Regions from separate parts of the Bradyrhizobium sp. HKCCYLRH2047 genome, predicted to be linked through region 1. Evidence: predicted binding sites of a transcription regulator. Region 1 holds the regulator's gene; each other region holds the start of a gene.
What was found. The regulator LexA, encoded in region 1, represses DNA repair genes until DNA is damaged. The targets are predictions, from matches to a motif close to TGTTCNNNNTGTGTTCNG.
Positions count from the first base shown of each region.

Region 2: the regulator LexA is predicted to act here: its motif matches at 3,590-3,607, upstream of ACQR1D_RS28985 (helicase-related protein).
Region 3: the regulator LexA is predicted to act here: its motif matches at 1,190-1,207, upstream of ACQR1D_RS16995 (single-stranded DNA-binding protein).
Region 4: the regulator LexA is predicted to act here: its motif matches at 3,470-3,487, upstream of ACQR1D_RS01270 (YifB family Mg chelatase-like AAA ATPase).

Region 1 covers NZ_JBNPUM010000006.1:144,738-149,984, forward strand. The annotation lists gene ACQR1D_RS16380 (ComEC/Rec2 family competence protein) at 1-2,297, shown strand, start outside; gene ACQR1D_RS16385 (hypothetical protein) at 2,252-2,509, opposite strand; gene ACQR1D_RS16390 (hypothetical protein) at 2,685-3,125, opposite strand; gene lexA (transcriptional repressor LexA) at 3,416-4,114, opposite strand; gene ACQR1D_RS16400 (molybdopterin molybdotransferase MoeA) at 4,320-5,247, opposite strand, start outside.
Region 2 covers NZ_JBNPUM010000017.1:29,962-35,208, forward strand. The annotation lists gene ACQR1D_RS28985 (helicase-related protein) at 1-3,448, opposite strand, end outside; gene ACQR1D_RS28990 (DUF3108 domain-containing protein) at 3,987-4,763, opposite strand.
Region 3 covers NZ_JBNPUM010000006.1:272,054-277,300, forward strand. The annotation lists gene ACQR1D_RS16990 (outer membrane protein) at 173-916, opposite strand; gene ACQR1D_RS16995 (single-stranded DNA-binding protein) at 1,368-1,865, shown strand; gene ACQR1D_RS17000 (DUF2306 domain-containing protein) at 2,018-2,416, shown strand; gene gyrA (DNA gyrase subunit A) at 2,588-5,247, shown strand, end outside.
Region 4 covers NZ_JBNPUM010000001.1:272,789-278,035, forward strand. The annotation lists gene ACQR1D_RS01255 (DNA translocase FtsK) at 1-1,256, shown strand, start outside; gene ACQR1D_RS01260 (outer membrane lipoprotein carrier protein LolA) at 1,425-2,213, shown strand; gene ACQR1D_RS01265 (DUF2336 domain-containing protein) at 2,233-3,303, opposite strand; gene ACQR1D_RS01270 (YifB family Mg chelatase-like AAA ATPase) at 3,535-5,073, shown strand; gene ACQR1D_RS01275 (hypothetical protein) at 5,173-5,247, shown strand, end outside.

The DNA.
Region 1 (5,247 bases):
AGCCGGTCAGGCCGCCAGCAGGACGTCCAGGAGGGCGGCGCGGGATCGCGGGCGTGATGGCCGACGTCTGGCCGCCGCGGGGCGCGCTGGCCGGCGGCTGGCCCGCGATCCGGCCCGGCGCGTCATCGGCGTTCGCCGCGCGCCTCAAGATCTGGGCGGCCGAGGAGGCCGGCGCGGGGCGGCTGCTGCCCTGGGTGCCGGTGGCATTCGGGGCCGGCATCGCGCTGTATTTCACCGCCGATCACGAGCCTGTGCTCTGGATCGCCGCCATCACGGCGGCGCTGCTCTGCGTCGTTGCGATCATGATGCGACGGCATCGGCTGTTTCCGGCGGCCGTGATGATCGGGGCGGCGGCGAGCGGCTTTGCCGCCGCGACCCTCAAGACCGCGCGTGTCGCGCATCCGGTGCTGGCGCGGCCGCTGTATTCGGTGGCGCTGTCCGGCTTCGTCGAGGCGCGCGACATCCGCGAGCGCAGCGATCGGATCGTGCTGCGGATCACCGCGATGGAGAGCCCGCGCAACGCGATCACGCTGGCGCGCGTGCGGCTCGCGGTGCGCAAGGGCGCGGCGCCCGAGGTCGGCAGCTTCGTGGAGCTCAAGGCGCGACTGCTGCCGCCGATGGCCCCGGTGCGGCCGGGATCCTACGATTTCGCGCGCGACATGTTCTTCCAGGGCATCGGCGCCTCCGGCTTCGTGATGGGCGCGATCACGACGGCGGCGCCGCCGCAGGCCGCCGGCTTCGGCCTGGGCTATGCGGCGGCCATGCAGGGCCTGCGCGATGCGATCGATACGCGCATCCGCGGGCGGCTGTCGGGCGACGAGCGGGCGATTGCCACCGCGCTGCTGACCGGCCGGCGCGACGCCATCACGCCCGATGTCAACGACGCGATGTTCATCTCCGGCCTCGGCCATGTGCTGTCGATCTCCGGCTATCACATGGCGGTCGTCGCCGGCGTCGTGTTCCTTGCCGTGCGCGCACTGCTGGCGCTGATCCCCGGCCTTGCCGTCAGCCTCCCGATCAAGAAATGGGCGGCGGCCGCGGCGCTGGTCGCGGCGGCGTTCTATCTGTTGCTCTCAGGCGCGGAGGTCGCGACCCAGAGATCGTTCTTCATGACGGCCGTGGTGCTGATCGCGGTCATGGTCGACCGCCGCGCCGTCACCTTCCGCACGCTCGCGGTCGCGGCGATGATCGTGCTGATCGCAGCCCCCGAGGCGCTGGTGCATCCGAGCTTCCAGATGTCGTTCGCGGCAACGCTCGGCCTGGTCGCGCTGGTGCAGTTCGGCCTGCCCAGGCTGTTCGCGACGCCGGACAGCTCCACGACGCAGCGCGTCGCGCTGTGGGGCGGGCGCGAGCTCGCGATGCTGCTGCTGGCCTCGCTGATCGCCGGGCTCGCGACCACGCCCTATGCCGCCTTCCATTTCCATCGTGTCACGCCGTATGGCGTGCTCGCCAATCTCGCGGCGATGCCGGTGGTCTCGGCGCTGGTGATGCCCGCCGGCCTGATGGGCCTGGTGGCGGCGCCGTTCGGCCTGGACGGCGTCTGGTGGACGCTGATGGGCCTCGGCATCGACTGGATGATCGCGGTGACGCGCTGGGTGGCGGCGCTGCCCGGCGCGGTCGGGCGCATCCCGGCCTTCGGCATCGGCCCGCTGATCCTCGCCAGCCTCGGCGTCATCGTGATCGGCCTGCTGCGCACACCGCTGCGCTGGTCGGGCGCCGTCGGGCTCGTGGTGGCCACCGCGTGGGCCGCCACGACGCCGCTGCCCGACGTGCTGATCGCCGGTGACGGGCGCGCGGTGGCGGTGCGAAGCCGTGACGGGCGCCTGCATGTGATGCGCACGGGGAAGGACGTGTTCGCCACCAAGGAGTGGCTCGCGGCCGACGCCGATGCCCGGCTGCCGGCGGATCCGTCGCTCGCCGATGGCGTCTCCTGCGACGAGGCGGGCTGCGTGGTCGCGATGGCCGACGGCCGCTTCGCCGCCCTGACCCTGCGCGCCGAGGCGCTCGCCGATGATTGCACCCGTGCCGCGCTGATCGTCACCGCGCGCGCCGCGCCGTCATCCTGCGCGGCGGCCGTGATCGATCGCGAACGGCTGCGGCAGCAGGGCGCCTTGATGCTGGTGCAGCGGGGCAAGGGCTTCACCGTGACGCCGGCGCGCGCCGGCGGCACCGACCGCCCATGGTGGCCGGCGCCCGCCGAGGCCGGCGCGTTCGACACGACGCTGACGCCGCGTGCGCCGGCCGCGCCGCTTCAGGACGCGACGCCGCCGGAGACGGAGCAGGGCGAGCAGGATTGAGCGCCGGGCAGCTCGAACGTGCCGAGATGATACTCGGTGTCACCAGGTCCATCGAACAGCGAGGGGCCTTCGACCAGCGTGAACGCGGTGCCCGGATAGCGTTGCCAGATGGCGATGTCATCAGCCGTGACCGTCAGCCAGCCGAACGCAAGCATATAGCGGCCGGGCTCGGTGATCCGTCCGGCCTTGTTCCAATCGATCTTGTTGACCACGGCGGCAAGCTCCCCCGGCACACAATGCCGGCCGAGGGATGTCTTTCCTATCCGATGCGATGCCGGGGCGTGAGATTCGCCCGAGAGGACTTTGCGCTTGCAGAACCCAAGTTGACCAAGTCTCCCACCTTCGAAAGCGCGCTCATGACCGACAGAAATGCCGACGCGCAGGCCCTCAGGTGATGCTGATGCGGCGAATCGGTGTGGCCTGCGACGTCGGCACGTCCTCGCCGATGTCCGGGCGACGCTCTGCCGGCTGCTTGCTGACCGGCAATTGCAGCACGGTGACGCGCTGGCCCTCGCAGAGCTGGGTCACCAGCACGTGGCGGCCGTCGGCGAACTCGATCGCGTCGTGATGGCGATCGGGAATGTGCGTCTCGATGCTGTTGAACTTCGCGACGCGCTCGCGGATCGTCCGGGTCCAGAGCCAGCGGCTGTCGTAGCGGACGTCCTCGGCGAAGGCCAACTCGGTGCCGGGCAGCATGCAGACTGCGACGGTCGGCTCGCTCTCCAACGCGAAGCCGCGGGTGGCGGTGCCACGGAAGGTCATCGAGATCAACGTCTCGCCGACCTTGGCGGGACGGGACGCAACCGCATGGAGGCTGTAGTCACACATCGGATCGCTCCTCGTTGAGAGATAGCCGACCCACGCTCCCCCCGGACAGGCGCAGGCCTCTATCAGAGTGGACATCGATGGTGATGTTAGCGCGCGCTTCGCGGCAATTCTGCGCTGATCTGCATCGCGTGTGCCCGCGGCCGATCACAAGCGTTTGAGCATGCCGCGCTGCACATCATGAAGTGCATTCGCGTGTGGCGTATTTTGCTGGCTGCTTCCAGCTTGGCTGGCTTCTCGCTCGGCGGCGACAGCGCGTGCGCCCGCCGCCGAGCGACCGATCCCATTCGCGATCAGTACTTGCGGTACAGCCCGACCAGCTTGCCTTGGATCTTCACCCGGTTCGGCGGCAGGATGCGCACCTCGTAGGCGGTGTTGGCCGGCTCGAGCGCGATCGATGCGCCGCGACGGCGGAAGCGCTTCAAGGTCGCTTCCTCATCGTCGATCAGCGCCACCACGATGTCGCCGGTGTCGGCGGTCTCGTTGCGCTGGATCAGCGCCATGTCACCGTCGAGGATGCCGGCATCGACCATAGAGTCGCCGCGCACCTCGAGCGCATAGTGATCGCCGTTGCCGAGCATGTCCGCAGGCACGCTGATGGTGTGGCTGCGCGTCTGCAGCGCCTCGATCGGGGTACCGGCGGCGATGCGGCCCATCACCGGCACCGCGACAGGGCGCTCGCCATCGTCTAGCGCGGGAGTGCTGGTGCGCACCTTGCCGAGATTGCCTTCGATCACCGACGGCGTGAAGCCGCGACGGTTGCCCGCGGCCTGCGACAGCTCGGGCAGCTTGATCACCTCGATCGCGCGGGCGCGATTCGGCAGCCGGCGGATGAAGCCGCGCTCCTCGAGCGCCGTAATCAGGCGATGAATGCCGGACTTCGAACGCAGATCGAGCGCATCCTTCATCTCGTCGAAGGACGGCGGCACGCCGGCTTCCTTGAGCCGCTCGTTGATGAACCGCAGAAGTTCGTACTGTTTGCGCGTCAGCATTTCGACCTGGTCCCCGGTTTGTTGTTGTCCGAGTCCAGGAGCTGCGCCTTGAGCACAAGCCGGCTGAGAGCGCCCTGGAGTCGGACCGTCATCGCGTCGCCCGCAACATACTAAAAACAAATCATGAACGGACACTATATGTTCGATGTGTGTTCCGCAATCCTAAAAATATGATGAACGGACCGGGCTTTACCGGGGAAGCGGCTCAGTTCGGCAGGCGCAGGATCTCGCACGGGCTGCCGGCAGGCGCCTTCGGCGCAAACGCCGGCCGGATCACCAGCGCCTGCGACAGCGCGAGATTGCCGAGCAGCGACGAATCCTGCTGCGTCACCGGTGTTGCGACCAGGGTGCCGTCGGCGCGCTCCTTGAGCTGCGCCCGCAGATAGTCCTCGCGCGAATCGTTCGCCCCCAACTCGCGGCCGAGCAGGGCGGTCTCGCGCGGCATCACGGCCTCGTCGCGGCCGAGCAGGCGCCGAATCAGCGGCACCATGAACAGGATGGCGCAGACATAGGACGACACCGGATTGCCGGGCAGTCCGATCACCCTGATGTCGCCGAGCCGTCCGTGCATCATCGGCTTGCCCGGCCGCATCGCGATCTTCCAGAACGCCATTTCGACGCCCTCGGCCTCCAGCGCCTGCTTGACCAGGTCGTGATCGCCGACCGAGGCGCCGCCGGTCGTGATCAGGACGTCGGCCTCTGCCGCGCGGGCGCGCCGGATTCCAGCGACCGTCGCCGCCATCGTATCCGCGGCGATGCCGAGATCGATCGGCGTCGCGCCCTCGCTGCGCACCAGCGCCCGCAGCGCGTAGCCGTTGGAATAGACGATCTGCCCCGGGCCGGGCGTCGAGCCCGGCATCACCAGCTCGTCGCCGGTGGCGAGCAGCGCCACCTTCGGCCGCCGCCGCACCGGCAGCGCCGGATGATTCATGCTGGCCGCCAGGGATAGGTCGCGGTCGCTGAGCCGGCGCCCGGCCTTCAGCAGCACCATGCCCTGGTGGAAGTCGACGCCGGCCGGCCGGATGTGCCGGCCTGTGATCGCGGCCTCGGTGATCACGACATGGCCGTCCTCGGCGATCGTGTCCTCCTGGATCACCACCGCGTCGGCGCCTGCGGGGACAACGCCGCCGGTG
Region 2 (5,247 bases), on a different contig from region 1:
ATGCGTAGGGCCGCAGCGCCGGGCCGCTGTCGCGCTTGTCGCGGCCGCCCTTGCCGAAGTCGCGGCCACCGCGCCCCTCGCGGTCGCCCCCGAACTTGCCGCCCTTGTTGCGGTCCCGGTTCTGGTCGCGCCCCTTGGCATCATGATCGCGGCGCGGCCCGCGATCCTCGCGCGCCGGCGCCGACGCGCCCTCGGCTGGCGCCGCACCCGCCTCCGGCGGGCCCTTGCGGAAGTCCTTGCCGAACTCCTTCATCCGGTCGCGCCGACCATGGCCGCGGTGATGGCGCTCGCGCGCCTCGCCGCCCTCGGCCGGAGCGGTCCCGGCCGATGCCTGACCGCCGCCGCCCCCCTGCCCGCGCTCATGCTGCGGACGGTTGGGCCGGCCGCGATGATGATGGTCGTGGCGCGGCCTGCGCTCCTCCGACCGCCCGCCCGGCCGCCAGACCTCGACCAGGACGGGCTCGGCAGCAGGCGAGGCCTCGGCGGGAGAAGCCTCGGTGGCGGTCGATCCAGCAGCAGTTTCCGCCGCGGCAGCTTCAGCCGAAGCGTCGCCGATGCTTGTTGCCTCGTTCGCAACGGCCTCCGCGGCTTCTGGCTGCGGCGCATCCGCAGCGACGGCGGTTTCCGCCTCGGCGACGACGCTTTCGGCGGCCGTCTCGGCCATGGAAGCGGCGTCCGCCACATCCGGCGTGACGAAATCGACGGTCGGCAGCGATGCCAGGGCCGATCCCGACGTGGTTTCCGGCTGCTCCTCACCGACCATCGCGGGCACGGCGACGGCCTGCTCGGTCACCGGAGCGACGGCGGCCTCCGCGACGGTGGGAACCTGCTCGTCGGCCGGCTCGCCGGCGACAACTGCGAGGTCCTCGCCCGGCACAGCCTGCGCATCTGCCGGAGCGGCTTCGGCAGCAGCAGCTTCCGCGATGGCAGCAGCCTCGACGGGCTTCTCAATCGGCTTGGGCGGCAGCGGCGGACGCTTCTCCATGCGATAGCCGAGCGCGCGCAGGATGGAGGCGAAGTCCTCGCCGGCCGAGCCGGTGAGCGAGGTCATCGCCTGCGTCACCACGAAGCCGCGGCCGTCGAAGGCGCCGGCCGGCTTCTCGCCCGGCGCATTGTCGCGCCAGGCCAGGGCGGGACGAATCAGGTCCGCCAGCCGCTCCAGGATGTCGACGCGCACGGCGCGCTCGCCGGCCTGCTTATAGCCGAGCACGCGATAGGCATCGCGCGGCAGCGCCTTGTCGACCGGGAACGAGGTACGGCCCGAGCTCGCCAGATGCTGGGCGCCGGTCAGCGCGGACATGTCGACATTGCCCTGCTTCTCGGCCCACAGCAGCGCGGCGAGCGCGCGCGCCGCCGGCTTGAGCAGTGCCGGGACGTAGATGTGATAGGCCCCGAAGCGCACGCCATATTTGCGCAAGGTGGCGCGCGACGGCTGGTCGAGATCCTTCATCTCGGCGGCGATCTTGGCGCGCTCGATGACGCCGAGCGCCTCCACGAGCTGGAACGCGATGCCGCGGCCGATGCCGGTGATGTCCTCGGCCTTGGACAGCTCGAACAGCGGGCCGAGCAGCTTCTCGATATGCGTCTTCAGCCACAGATCGAGCCGCGCCTGGACTTTGTCGCGCGCAGCACCCGTCAGCCGCTCGTCGGCGATGATGCGCAGGCGCGGATGCAGCGCGTCGTCGGCCGCGACCAGCTTGGCGACCGCGTCGCCGGTCCAGCGCATCGTGCCGTCGGCGGTGAGCACGATGTGCTCGTCGGGCGCGCCGGACAGCTTCTCGGCGCGCGCCTCGATCTCGCCGGCCAGCGCCTTCTGGGCAGCAGCCTGCAAGGCCTTGGCCTCCGAGCCGGCTTCGGCGGCGTCGGGCGCGAAGGTGAATCCATCCAGGCGGCCGATCGCGTGCCCTTCAACGATCACTTCGCCGGTCTTGCCGATTTCCGTATTCAAAACACTGTTCTCCCGCAGGCGCCGCATCAATACACTGGTACGACGATCAACGAAACGCTCCGTGAGCCGTTCATGAAGGGCGTCTGACAATTTATTTTCGAGTTCGCGGGTAATCCCCTGCCAATAATCAGGGTCGCGCAGCCAGTCGGGCCGGTTGGCCACGAAGGTCCAGGTGCGAATCTGTGCAATCCGCCCCGACAGCGTATCGATGTCGCCATCGACGCGGTCGGCCTGATCGACCTGGGCCGCGTACCAGGCGTCCGGAATACGCCCCTTCTGCATCAGGAAGCCGAACACGGTGGTCACCAGCTCCGCATGGGCAGCCGGCGACAGCCTGCGATAGTCGGGAATCTGGCAGGTTTCCCAGAGACGCTCGACCGCTTCAGCGCCATGCGCCATGTCGCGCGCCTCGGCATCGCGCGCGGCATGATCGAGCACGCGCAGATCCTCCGCGGTCGGCGCGCGCGTCAGCGCGTCATGCCCCGGCGTAATCGCCAGGGAGACCTGGAGCGCGCTCAAGGACGCGAAATCAAGCCTGGAGTTGCGCCATTGCAGCACCTTCACGGTATCGAAGGTGTGGTTCTGGAGCGCATTGACCAGCTCGGGCTCGAACGGCGCACAACGTCCGGTGGTGCCGAACGTGCCGTTACGCGTCGCGCGTCCGGCACGGCCGGCGATCTGGGCAAACTCCGACGGCGTGAGCCGGCGGAACTGATAGCCGTCATATTTGCGGTCGGATGCGAAGGCGACGTGATCGACGTCGAGATTGAGCCCCATGCCGATCGCATCGGTGGCGACGAGATAGTCGACGTCGCCGTTCTGGAACATCGCCACCTGCGCGTTGCGCGTGCGCGGCGACAGCGATCCCAGCACCACGGCGGCGCCGCCATGCTGGCGGCGGATCAGCTCGGCGATGGCGTACACCTCGTCAGCCGAGAACGCCACGATGGCGGTCCGGCGCGGCTGCCGCGTGATCTTCCGGTCGCCGGCGAATTCGAGCTGCGACAATCGTGGCCGTGTCACCATCGACGCACCGGGCAACAGCCGCTCGATGATGGGGCGCATCGTCGCAGCCCCGAGCAGCAGCGTCTCGTCGCGCCCGCGGCGATTGAGGATGCGGTCGGTGAAGACATGGCCGCGCTCGAGATCGGACGCGATCTGGATCTCGTCGACGGCCAGGAACGACACGTCGAGATCCCTGGGCATCGCCTCGACCGTCGACACCCAATAGCGCGGGTTCTTCGGCTTGATCTTCTCCTCGCCGGTGATCAGCGCGACGGCCTCGCTGCCGACGCGATCGGCGATCTTGTTGTAGACCTCGCGCGCGAGCAGCCGCAGCGGCAGTCCGATGATGCCGGAGGAATGCGCGAGCATGCGCTCGATCGCCAGATGCGTCTTGCCGGTGTTGGTGGGGCCGAGCACGGCGGTGACGCCGCTTCCGGGAGCACGGTCGGACGTGCGCTCGAAAGGCGAGGCAGCCGAAGAGGACGAAAAAGCCATTCGTTAAATGTGGGTCTCGAAGCCGGCGTTGGAAGCGCGTCGTTCACGCGCGACGGATGCGGAATTGTCGTGTGTCTGGAGAGGCTGAGATGCTGACCCCTGTCTCACATTGTGACGCATATAGTGCCGCAGCTTAAGCTTCGGAACGCCTTGAGAACGAATCGCGAAGGAATCGCTGACTCTGTCGGCTTTCAGGCTTCGTTCACCGCAACATCTCGCGCTCTGCGATCAAGCCAGCACTAGATCAAGTTTTCGCGGGCTCCACAAGCAACGCTTTCCCGATGGAACTGGCGCGCATTTCAGGGCGTCCCGAGTCGAATCAGAATCAGGGAAGAGTCAAACGGATTCACGCGCAGCAGACAGCATCCATACGGGGACCGGCAAATCGGAGGTCAACGCGGAATCTCCATCGCATTCAAGCGAGAGCGGACGGCATGCCGCCAGACCTTCACGCCACGGCCGCTGTTGCGGCTCAGCCGCTGACGGGGCCGTGCCACAGCGACGAGATTCGGATGTGGAGGAGCAGCGATACGAGGCGCTACTGGGTCTTGGCGACGTGCGGCGCCGCCTGGGTGATGAACGACGTCGCCTCCAGCATCGCGGTCCCCAGCGGGGTCGGGATCACCATCTTGAACGGCACCAGCACGCGGGTGCCGGCGATCGGCACGAAGAAGATCTCCATGTTGCGGGCCTGAGCCAGATATTTGATGACCGGCCGGTCCGGGATGTAGCCCGCGACCGGCGTGAAGTAGATCGCGCAGACCAGCGCCGGACCGCGATAGCCCTTGTCAGCCTTGACGTTCTCCATGCGCTTGTAGTCGAGCTTGAGCTCGTAGCGCATGCGGCCGTCGAACACGGGCGCAACGCCGCGGCAGGAGTCCGGCGACAGCAGTTCGCCATTGCCCGGCACCCGCACCAGAGAGGCCGTCATCGGATCGAGCACGCCGCGCTTGTGGGCATCCGTCACCGGAATGCGGTCGGGATCGACTGGAGGCGCCGGCTCGATGGCGAAGTCCTTCACGGTGCCGTTCTGCAGATTGATGCGGATCTGCTCCGATTTCTTTCCCGTGGAGGTCGAGGCCTGGTAGCTCTGGCCGACCAGGGCGCCGTTGACGACGCGTCCCTGCACCGAGCCCGTGCCTGATCCTTGCGAGAAGCTCTTGAGCAGGCCGGCGGTGCCGCCCTGAGCCGCAGCACCATACTGATCATCCCCGATCTCGACCGCCCAGGTGCCCTTGCCGACGGGGATGCCGGCCAGGGAAGCCTCGTATTGAGCGTCCAACCGAGCCTGCGCCTGGACGCCTTGCGCCAGCAACAACAGGCAGAGCGCTGCCCCGGCCGCGGCCAGGCGGCCCGAGAGAAATGAGGGAACCGAGATGATGGTCACGTGACGAATGATCCTGCCGATCCGCCTGCCTGAGCGCCGGACCGATCCGACGCGCCGTCCTTGCTACTTAAGCCAAAAACGCCTTCAAACAACGCGAACCGTCCGACAATGGCGGTTTGTCCAGCGCTTTGCGCCTGAACAGCACTCAGAACCGTCGTCCGCAGCGCTGCCGGAACCGAGCCGCGAACCTCCGACCGCGCCAGCATGCCGCCATTCCGGACCGTTCGCGGGATATCCATCCATCACGTCCGAATGCGCCCTTTATATGGTCTAAACTGCCGGCTATACTATTGATTACACGCCTGCTTTTCTGCTGGTCGGCGATTTCGGCCCGACCAGGAGGAGGCATGGGTCGCGTCCTCCGGGTTCGCCGGCCCGGCTCTCGGTATTTGCTGCAGCCTTCAAAACCTTG
Region 3 (5,247 bases), 130 kb from region 1:
GACGCCCGCACGCACGCTCTCACCAACGCCCACCCGCCGGACCTTGATAGCCCCTTCCGCCGTAAAAAGCCGTCACCCAAAGGACACAACGGCTCGGCAAGTACCGGTTCTGGCACACAAAAAAAGGCCGGCGCGAGGCCGGCCTTTCGACATATTCGCTTTCTGCGTGCGATCAGTAGCGCGACATGCCCGGACCACCGAAGTGGTAGGAGATGCCGGCCTTGACGGTATGGACGGTGTCGCTCCACTCCGAGCGGTTGGTCGCGACCGGGGAGTACTGGATCGAGCTCTTGCCGAAATCGAGATAGTTGTACTCGACCTTGGCCGACCAGTTCGGAGCGAACATGTACTCGGCACCGGCGCCGATCGTCCAACCCCAGCGCCAGTCGTTCTGCACGAACACGTTGCCGGGAACGCCATCGTAGCGGTGCTGCAGATCGCCGACGGTGGCACCGCCGCTGACGAAGAGCAGTGCCGGACCCGTGGCCCAGCCGAGCCGGCCCTTGATGTCGCCGAAGCCGCGCAGCTTGGTGAAGTAGGTGTCACCGACGCCGGCGTTGATCACGGCCGAGCGGCCGTCGATGTCCGCCCAGTGATAGTCGCCCTCGAGGCCGAACACGATGTTGTCGACCTGCCAATTGTAGCCGATCACGCCGCCGGCGAAGCCGCCGGTGATGTCGTAACGCTGCGTGCCGGCAAAGATCGCCGTATTCGGCGCACCGAAGAAGGTCTCATCGCTGCGGCCCCAGCCGCCACCGCCCTGCAGACCGAGATAGAAGCCGGCCCAGGTCGGAAGCGGAGCGGGCGCCATCACCGGGGCCTTCGTGTACGGGCGGGCGGCGAGATCGGCGGCTCCCGCCGGCGTCAGCGCCCCCAAGACCATCAAGCTGACAGCTCCAAGAAAAATTCTTTTCATCCCAAGTCTCCCGCTTTGGGCGTCTCCAAAATGGTCCCCGGAGACGCACGTCTGTGAAGTTGGTGCGACCACGCTTGCGGCCCCAATCCGTCCTCAAATATACGCGATTCAACCCTGGATACCGTCTCCCAAAAGCCACAGGCGGGGAGGAAGTGGGGCGATGTAAGCTGATGAAAGTTAATCGCTTTTTCGTGATTGACGGAACTTTTTCGCGGTTCCATTGGGTTCCATCGGGTTCCTTGGAACTCGACGCACGGTTGTAGACACAGGCGCGCGAACAAAACTGGAACAATGGCCGTCCGCCTGCTATATGTGGATAAACAATGGACGAGGCGGGTGGACCGCGCGGCAACCGTATAGGGTCCGCCGCGAGAGGAAGGGTTAGCCACCGGACGCCGTGAGGCCGGTGTGGACGGCCGGTCCGATGATCGAGAACCGCGGGAGAGTGGTGATGGCGGGTAGTGTGAACAAGGTGATTCTGGTCGGCAATCTCGGCAAGGACCCCGAGATCCGGCGTACGCAGGATGGGCGGCCGATCGCCAATCTGAGCATTGCGACGTCGGAAACGTGGCGCGACAAGGCGACCGGCGAGCGCAAGGAAAAGACCGAATGGCACCGTGTGGTGATCTTCAATGAAGGTCTCTGCAAGGTCGCCGAGCAGTATCTGAAGAAGGGCGCCAAGGTTTACATCGAGGGCGCGCTGCAGACCCGCAAATGGACCGACCAGAGCGGCGTCGAGAAGTACTCGACCGAGGTCGTCCTGCAGGGCTTCAACTCGACCCTGACGATGCTCGATGGCCGTGGTGGCGGGGGCGGCAGCTTCTCCGATGACATGGGTGGCGGCGATTTCGGCAGCAGCGGTCCGTCGATGGCGCCGCCGCGCCGCGCGGTCGCTTCGGCCGGCGGTGGCGGACGCAACAGCGACATGGACGACGACATTCCGTTCTGAGCCGCCTGCGTCCTCGGTCGATACAAGGTGGCTTCCGTCCGTGTCGGGACGGGAGCCGGGGCGATCACCTCGGGTCTCGCATTGCAGGCGATCGCGCGCGTCTGACGTTTCGTTCGCTTGAGCAGTGCGTAACCTGACCACCGGGGTGTTGCATGAGCTTCGCACCGCTGCTCGCCGCCGAGCCCGCCGTCCTGCTGCACGCTGTCGCCGCGATGACGGCGTTCGCACTGGGGCTGGTCCAGTTCGCAGCCCCGAAAGGGACCTTGCCGCATCGAACGCTCGGCTGGATCTGGGTCACTCTCATGGCCGCCGTTGCGGCCAGCTCGTTCTGGATTCACACCATCCGGCTGGTCGGTCCCTTCAGCCCGATTCACCTGCTGTCGCTCTATACGCTGGCCGTGCTGCCGGTTGCGGTGTGGGCTGCGCACCGCCATCGGGTGGGGCCCCATCGCCGGGCCATGATCACGCTGTTCTCCGGCGCCCTCGTGATTGCCGGACTGTTCACGCTCATGCCTGGACGGATCATGCACAAGGTGGTCTTCGGCCCATAGCCAAACAGGGTTCCCGGAGCCTGCCATGGGCGGCCGCGGCAACCGGTTAAGTCCCTGGAAAAGCGAGCAGAAAAAGCGCGCTCCGAACCCCCTTGGGGGTGGCTAGCGGCAGCGCCATGCGCTATATGATTCCAAGCGATTTTCGCGTGTCAAAACCGACCGGTATCCCCTTTGTCCGATAAAGAAGATGAGAAGCCCGGCGAGCCGGGCGGACCTTCCGACATTCGTCCCGTTTCCATCCTCGACGAGATGAAGCGCTCCTACCTCGATTACGCGATGAGCGTGATCGTGTCGCGAGCGCTGCCCGATGCGCGCGACGGCCTCAAGCCCGTGCACCGGCGCATCCTGTATTCGATGTACGAGCAGGGGCACACGCCCGACAAGAAGTACGTCAAGTCCGCCCGCGTGGTCGGCGACGTCATCGGTAAATACCATCCGCATGGCGATCAGTCGATCTACGACGCCATGGTGCGCATGGCGCAGGACTTCTCGATGCGCGTGCCGCTGATCGACGGCCAGGGCAATTTCGGCTCCGTCGACGGCGATCCCCCCGCGGCCTATCGATACACCGAAGCGAAGCTCGCCAAGTCGGCGATTCCGCTGCTCGACGACATCGACAAGGACACCGTCGACTTCCAGGCCAACTACGACAATTCCGACAAGGAACCGTCGGTTCTTCCGGCCAAATATCCGAACCTGCTGGTCAATGGCGCCGGCGGCATCGCGGTCGGCATGGCCACCAACATCCCGCCGCACAATCTCGGCGAGGTGATCGATGCCTGCATCGCGCTGATCGACAATCCCGCGCTCACGATCGACGACCTCATCAACATCATTCCGGGGCCGGATTTCCCGACCGGTGGCATCATCCTCGGCCGCGCCGGCGTCCGCTCGGCCTATCATCTGGGCCGCGGCTCGATCATGATGCGCGGCAAGGTGACGATCGACACGATCCGCAAGGATCGCGAGGCGATCATCATCTCCGAGATTCCCTACCAGGTGAACAAGGCGACGATGGTCGAGCGCATCGCCGAACTGGTGCGCGAGAAGAAGATCGAAGGCGTCGCCGACCTGCGCGACGAAAGCGACCGCGACGGCTACCGCGTCGTCGTCGAGCTGAAGCGCGACGCCGTGCCGGACGTCGTGCTCAACCAGCTCTACAAGTTCACGCCGCTGCAGACGAGCTTCGCCGCCAACATGCTGGCGCTCGACGGCGGCCGCCCGCAGACGATGACGTTGAAGGACCTGCTGACGATCTTCGTCGCGTTCCGCGAGCGTGTCGTCACGCGCAGGACCAAGTTCCTGCTCAACAAGGCGCGCGACCGCGCTCATATCCTGGTCGGCCTTGCCGTGGCCGTGGCGAATATCGACGAGGTCATCCGGGTCATCAGGACGTCGCCCGATCCTGCGACCGCGCGCGAGGCGTTGATGTCGCGCGACTGGCCGGCGCGCGACGTCGAGGCCATCATCACGCTGATCGACGATCCGCGCCACCGTCTTTCCGAGGACGGCACCATCCGGCTGTCGTTCGAGCAGGCCAAGGCGATTCTCGACCTCCGCCTGCAGCGCCTGACCGCGCTCGGTCGCGAGGAGATTTCCGACGAGCTCGACAAGCTCAAGGTCGAGATCAACGACTATCTCGACATCCTGCGCTCGCGGGCGCGGGTACAGGGGATCATCAAGGACGAGCTCGCCGCTGTTAAGGCGGAGTTCGGCACGCCGCGCCGCACCGTGATCGCCGAGCAGGAAGGCGAGGTCGAGGACGAGGACCTGATCCAGCGCGAGGACATGGTCGTGACCGTGTCGCATGCCGGCTACACCAAGCGCGTGCCGCTGTCGGCGTATCGGGCGCAGCGCCGCGGCGGCAAGGGCCGCTCGGGCATGCAGACCCGCGAGGAGGATTTCGTCAGCCGGCTGTTCGTGGCCTCCACGCACACGCCGGTGCTGTTCTTCTCGTCGCGCGGCCAGGTCTACAAGGAGAAGGTCTGGCGGCTGCCGATCGCGGCGCCCAACGGGCGTGGCAAGGCGCTGATCAACATCCTGCCGCTGGAGCAGGGCGAGCGCATCACCACCATCATGCCGCTGCCGGAGGATGAATCCTCCTGGGCCAATCTCGACGTGATGTTCGCGACCACCGGCGGCAACGTCCGCCGCAACAAGCTGTCGGATTTCGTCGACGTGCGCCGCTCCGGCATCATCGCGATGAAGCTCGACGAGGGCGAAGAGATCGTCAACGTGCAGATCTGCACCGAGCGCGACGACGTCCTGCTCACGGCGTCGGGCGGGCAGTGCATCCGCTTCCCCGTCACCGACGTGCGCGTCTTCACCGGTCGGACCTCGATGGGCGTGCGCGGCATCGCGCTCGCCGGCGGCGACAAGGTGATCTCGCTGTCGATCCTGCGCCATGTCGAGACGACCTCGGACGAGCGTACGGCGTACTTGAAGATGCGCCGGGCGATGTCGGGCGATGCTGCCACCGAGGAGCCGGTCGAGGCCGAGGGCGAGGAGGCGGCCGCTGGCGCGATCCAGCTGTCGCAGGAACGCTATGTCGAGATGTCGGCGCACGAGCAGGTGGTGCTGACCGTCTCGGTCAACGGCTACGGCAAGCGCACCTCGTCCTACGAGTACCGCACCACCGGCCGCGGCGGCAAAGGCATCGTCGCGATGTCGGTCAACAACCGCAACGGCAAGCTCGTCGCCTCATTCCCGGTCGAGGATGGCGACCAGATCATGCTGGTGACGGACAAGGGGCAGTTGATCCGTTGCCCCGTCGACGGCATCCGCATCGCGGGACGCTCGACGCAGGGCGTCATCGTGTTCGACACCGCCGA
Region 4 (5,247 bases), on a different contig from region 1:
GCGTCGCCGTCGTGCCCGGCCGCAACGCCATCGGCATCGAGCTGCCCAATGTGCACCGCGAGAAGGTCTACTTGCGCGAGCTGCTGGTCGCCAAGGAGGCGACCGAGAGCGTCGCCAAGCTGCCGCTCTGCCTCGGCAAGAACATCGGCGGCGAATCCATCATCATCGATCTCGCCCGCACCCCGCACATGCTGATCGCCGGCACCACCGGCTCGGGCAAGTCGGTCGCGATCAACACCATGATCCTGAGCCTGGTGTATCGGCTGCGCCCCGATCAGTGCCGCCTCATCATGGTCGACCCGAAGATGCTCGAGCTTTCCGTCTATGACGGCATCCCGCATCTCCTCACGCCCGTCGTGACCGACCCGAAGAAGGCCGTGGTCGCGCTGAAATGGGCCGTGCGCGAGATGGAGGAGCGCTACAAGAAGATGGCCAAGCTCGGCGTGCGCAACATCGACGGCTACAACGCCCGTCTCGGCGAAGCGCGCGCCAAGGGCGAGGAGCTGACCCGCACCGTCCATACCGGCTTCGACAAGGAGAGCGGCAAGGCGATCTACGAGGAAGAGAAGCTCGACCTCGATCCCCTGCCCTACATCGTCATCATCGTCGACGAGATGGCCGACCTGATGATGGTCGCCGGCAAGGACATCGAGGGCACGGTGCAGCGCCTCGCCCAGATGGCGCGCGCCGCCGGCCTGCACGTCATCCTGGCGACGCAGCGTCCGTCGGTCGACGTCATCACCGGCACCATCAAGGCCAACTTCCCGACCCGCATCTCCTTCCAGGTGACGTCGAAGATCGACAGCCGCACCATCCTGGGCGAGATGGGCGCCGAGCAGCTGCTCGGCCAGGGCGACATGCTCTACATGGCCGGCGGCGGCCGCATCAGCCGCGTGCACGGCCCGTTCTGCTCCGACGAGGAGGTCGAGAAGGTGGTCAAGCATCTCAAGGCCCAGGGCTCGCCGGAATATCTCGAGGCGGTCACCGCCGAGGAGCCGAGCGAGGAGGATGGCGCCGTGTTCGACGCCACCGGCATGGGCGGCGGTGGCGGCGGCGACGACCTGTTCTCGCAGGCGGTCGCCGTGGTCAAGCGCGACCGCAAGGCCTCCACCAGCTACATTCAACGGCGGCTGCAGATCGGCTATAACAAGGCCGCTTCGCTGATGGAGCGGATGGAACAGGAAGGCATCGTCGGCCAGGCCAACCACGCCGGCAAGCGCGAGATCCTGGTGCCCGAGGAGGAAGGCGGGTTCTGACGGCCCGATGGCCGCAGAAACGCCGCTTCGGTGCCCGATCTTCACGCGATTACGATCACGCTGCCCGGCCGAACCGGGATAGAACGCGTAAAACCTCAGGACGTCGTTTTGAAAAGCTCCTTGTTGAACAGCACGTTTTCGTATCACGCAGCCTGGCGCGGGCGCCGGATCGGCGCCTGGCTGGTCGCCTGCGCCGTGACGACATGCTCCATCGCCGGAGCGTCCGGTCACGCCGCCGCGCAAGGCACGCCGGCTCCGAAATCAGGCCCGAAGAGCGGCTCCCAGCTCAGCGCCTCCGACCAGCAGCGGGCCGGCCAGAGCCCCTCGACCACCCAGACGGCCCCGCCCAATCCGGTCATTCCCGATCCCCGGCGCAACGTGCCGGCCAGCATCTTCACCTCGTTCGACGCCAACCAGAAGGCGCAGGCGGCCAAGGTCAGCGCCTATCTGTCGTCGCTGCAGACGCTGGTCGGGAATTTCGTCCAGGTCGGCCCGGACGGCAGCAAGACCAAGGGTGATTTCTACATCCAGAAGCCCGGCAAGGTCCGCTTCGAATATGACCCGCCGACCCCGATCGACATCATCGCCGACGGCTCCTCGCTGGTGGTGCGCGACCGCAAGCTCGCCACCCAGGACGTCTATCCGCTGTCGCAGACGCCGCTGCGCTATCTCTTGTCCGACCGCATCGACCTGTTGAAGGACACCAACGTGATCGCGGTCGCCGCCGACGACCTCTACGTCACGATCACGATCGAGGAGAAGCAGGCCCTGATCGGCACCAGCCGGCTGATGCTGATGCTCGGCGCCAAGGACGGCCAGCTCAAGCAGTGGACCGTGACCGATCCGCAGGGCTACGACACCACGATTGCCGTCTACAATCTCGATACGACCAAGAAGCTCGACCCGGCGATGTTCAAGATCGACTTCACGGCCTACCCGTCGACCCCGCCGGGCTGACGCCGCTTCCCGCGCTCGCTCAGCGCGATTCGAGCCCGCGCACCTTCCACTGCGCTTCGGACAGCGCAAGCTTCTCGAAGCGCTTGCGCGCCTCCTCGAGGTCATCGGCTGGAAGCGCGTCGCAGCCGGGCCGGTCGCGCAGGATCATCGACGTCGTCGCCCAGCTCAGCCGTGCCGCCTTGCAGGCCAGCAGCAGATCCGTGAGGCGATCCTCCTCCAGCAGCGTTTCGATCGTCTCGATGGTGACGACGCAGAGCAGCGCCAGCGCCGCGATCACGGCAGGGAAATCGCCGGTGGCACAGAAGCGGTTGACGGCGGAGTCGCCGAGCTTGCCGGTGCGGCTGAGGGCGGCGACCTCAGCCTTGACCTGCTGATAGTCCCAGATCGCGCGCATCGCCGCGCCGGGCGAGCGGGTCGGCGTCGCCTGAAGGGTCGCGCGGGTCGCCGGCGGTGCGGCCTTGATGAAGCGGGCGCGGGCGCCCTCGCTGGCCGCGGCGACGAAGGCCCGCGACAGCTTGGCCGGCAGGTCGGTGCGCAGCGCGAGCTTCTCGGCGAGATCCTCATCGCGCTCGGCGATCTTGAACAGGCTGCGATAGCCATCCTCGGACAGCTTTGCTGTGAGGTTCTGCGCCAGCGCCATGCGCACCGCCGGAAAGCCGCGCGCGATCAGCTGCGTCGTGAGGTTGTCGCCGATGCCCCTGCGGCTGGCGAGCGCGACGAGATGCGCCGGGCTGCCGGTGCGGATGAACTCGGCGAGGTCGCGCTCGGTCAACACCGCCGCCTTGGCCAGCATCGGCCCGGCGACGCGCAATTCGGGGTGAACGGCGAGCATCCGCGCCGTCGCGTAAGGCGCGCGCTCGACGCCGGCGAGCGCCATGCTCAGCTCGGCCAGCAGTTCGGTCGCGACCTGCGGCATCAGCCGGGCGAACATCTGATCGTAGAGATCGAGCTGCTCGGCGGACGCCGGCCGCGGACCGGCCAGGAACAGGCTGGTGGTCCGGCGCAGCATGTCGGTGGCGAGCTCGGACACCGTCCGCGCATCACCGGCGGGCGTCTTGGCGGTCGGAGCTGCCGCGGGCGCTGGAGGCATCACACGTCCCTCGTTGGGCGCCTCTCGGCCGTGACGGAGGCGCGGGTCGATCATCGATTGCGGAAGAATGCGAAGGCCGGACTAAAGGGGCGTTAAGCCCAGCGGCCGGAGCTGCAACCTCACGCGGCTGTCGTTAATGGATTGCAGCAGAGCGCGGCAACGACAATGTTCCCGTATTGTTCTTGCGAACAATGCCTGCTTCCGCTAGCCTCCCTGCCCGGGAGGGGCATCATGGTCCAGCGCGTTTCCACCGTCGCCTTTGAGGGGATCGAGGCCCGCGCGGTCGACGTGCAGGTCCAGGTCGCGCCTGGCCTGCCGGCGTTCGCGATCGTTGGCCTGCCGGACAAGGCGGTGTCGGAGGCGCGCGAGCGGGTGCGCTCGGCGCTGATCGCCTCGGGGCTGGCGCTGCCGGCGCGGCGCATCACCGTCAACCTGGCGCCGGCCGACGTGCCGAAGGAAGGCAGCCATTACGACCTGCCGATCGCGCTCGGCCTGATGGCCGCGATCGGCGCCATTCCACCGGATGCGCTCGGCGGATTCACCGTGCTCGGCGAGCTCGGCCTCGACGGCTCGATCGCGCCGGTCGCCGGCGTGCTGCCCGCCGCCATCGGCGCCAATGGCCGCGAGGAAGGCCTGATCTGCCCGGCCGCCTGCGGCGCCGAGGCGGCGTGGGCGAGCCCCGATCTGCAGATCATCGCGGCGACATCGCTGATCCAGATCGCCAACCACTTCAAGGGCACGCAGGTGCTGTCGCGGCCGCAGCCGAAGATCCAGGAGGCGCCGGCCAGCCTGCTCGACCTGCGCGACATCAAGGGCCAGGAGAGCGGCAAGCGCGCGCTCGAGATCGCCGCCGCCGGCGGGCATCATCTCTTGATGATCGGCTCGCCGGGCGCCGGCAAGTCGATGCTGGCGGCGCGGCTGCCCTCGATCCTGCCGCCGCTGTCGCCGGCCGAGCTCTTGGAAGTGTCGATGATCGCCTCGGTCGCCGGCGAGATCGAGGGCGGCGCGCTGACCAACCGGCGGCCGTTCCGCAGCCCGCATCATTCCGCCAGCATGGCGGCGCTGACCGGCGGCGGCCTGCGCGCCCGCCCCGGCGAGATCTCGCTGGCGCATCAGGGCGTGCTGTTCCTCGACGAGTTGCCGGAGTTCGATCCGCGCGTGCTGGATTCGCTGCGGCAGCCGCTGGAGAACGGCGAGGTCTCGATCTCGCGCGCCAACCACCGCGTCACCTACCCTGCCCGCTTCATGCTGGTCGCGGCGATGAATCCATGCCGCTGCGGCAACGCCTTCGAGCCCGGCTATGCCTGCAAGCGCGGCCGCATCGACCGCTGCACGGCCGACTACCAGACGCGCATCTCCGGCCCGCTGATGGACCGCATCGATCTGCGCATCGAGGTCCCCGCCGTCACCGCCGCCGACCTGATCCTGCCGCCGTCCAAGGAAGGCTCGGCCGAGGTCGCTGCCCGCGTCGCCGCCGCGCGCGACCTGCAGCGCGAACGCTATGCCAAAGCGGGCCTGCCGCAGGTCAGGACCAATGCCGAAGCGCCCGCCGCCGTGCTCGACGAGATCGCCAAGCTCGACGCCCCCGGCCAGAAGCTGCTGCGCGAGGCCGCCGAGACGATGCGGCTGTCGGCGCGCGGCTATCACCGCGTGCTGCGCGTGGCGCGGACGCTCGCCGATCTCGATCACGCCGAGGCGATCGGCCGGCTGCATCTGGCCGAAGCGCTGTCGTATCGCGCGCTGGCGGAGGACAATCGTCACGCGGCGTGACTGCCCGCCCCTTCAACACTCTGGTAACGACTTCTCTTTACGCTCCGACAACCATAAGGCCCGCGTTTCGTCCTCGGGCCTGCCGCGTCGGTGCGTATCATGTTGCGTTTCAAGGTCATCGTTTCGGCCGTGCCGCTGATCGCGGCCGTGGTCTTCGCCAAGATCGAATTGGCG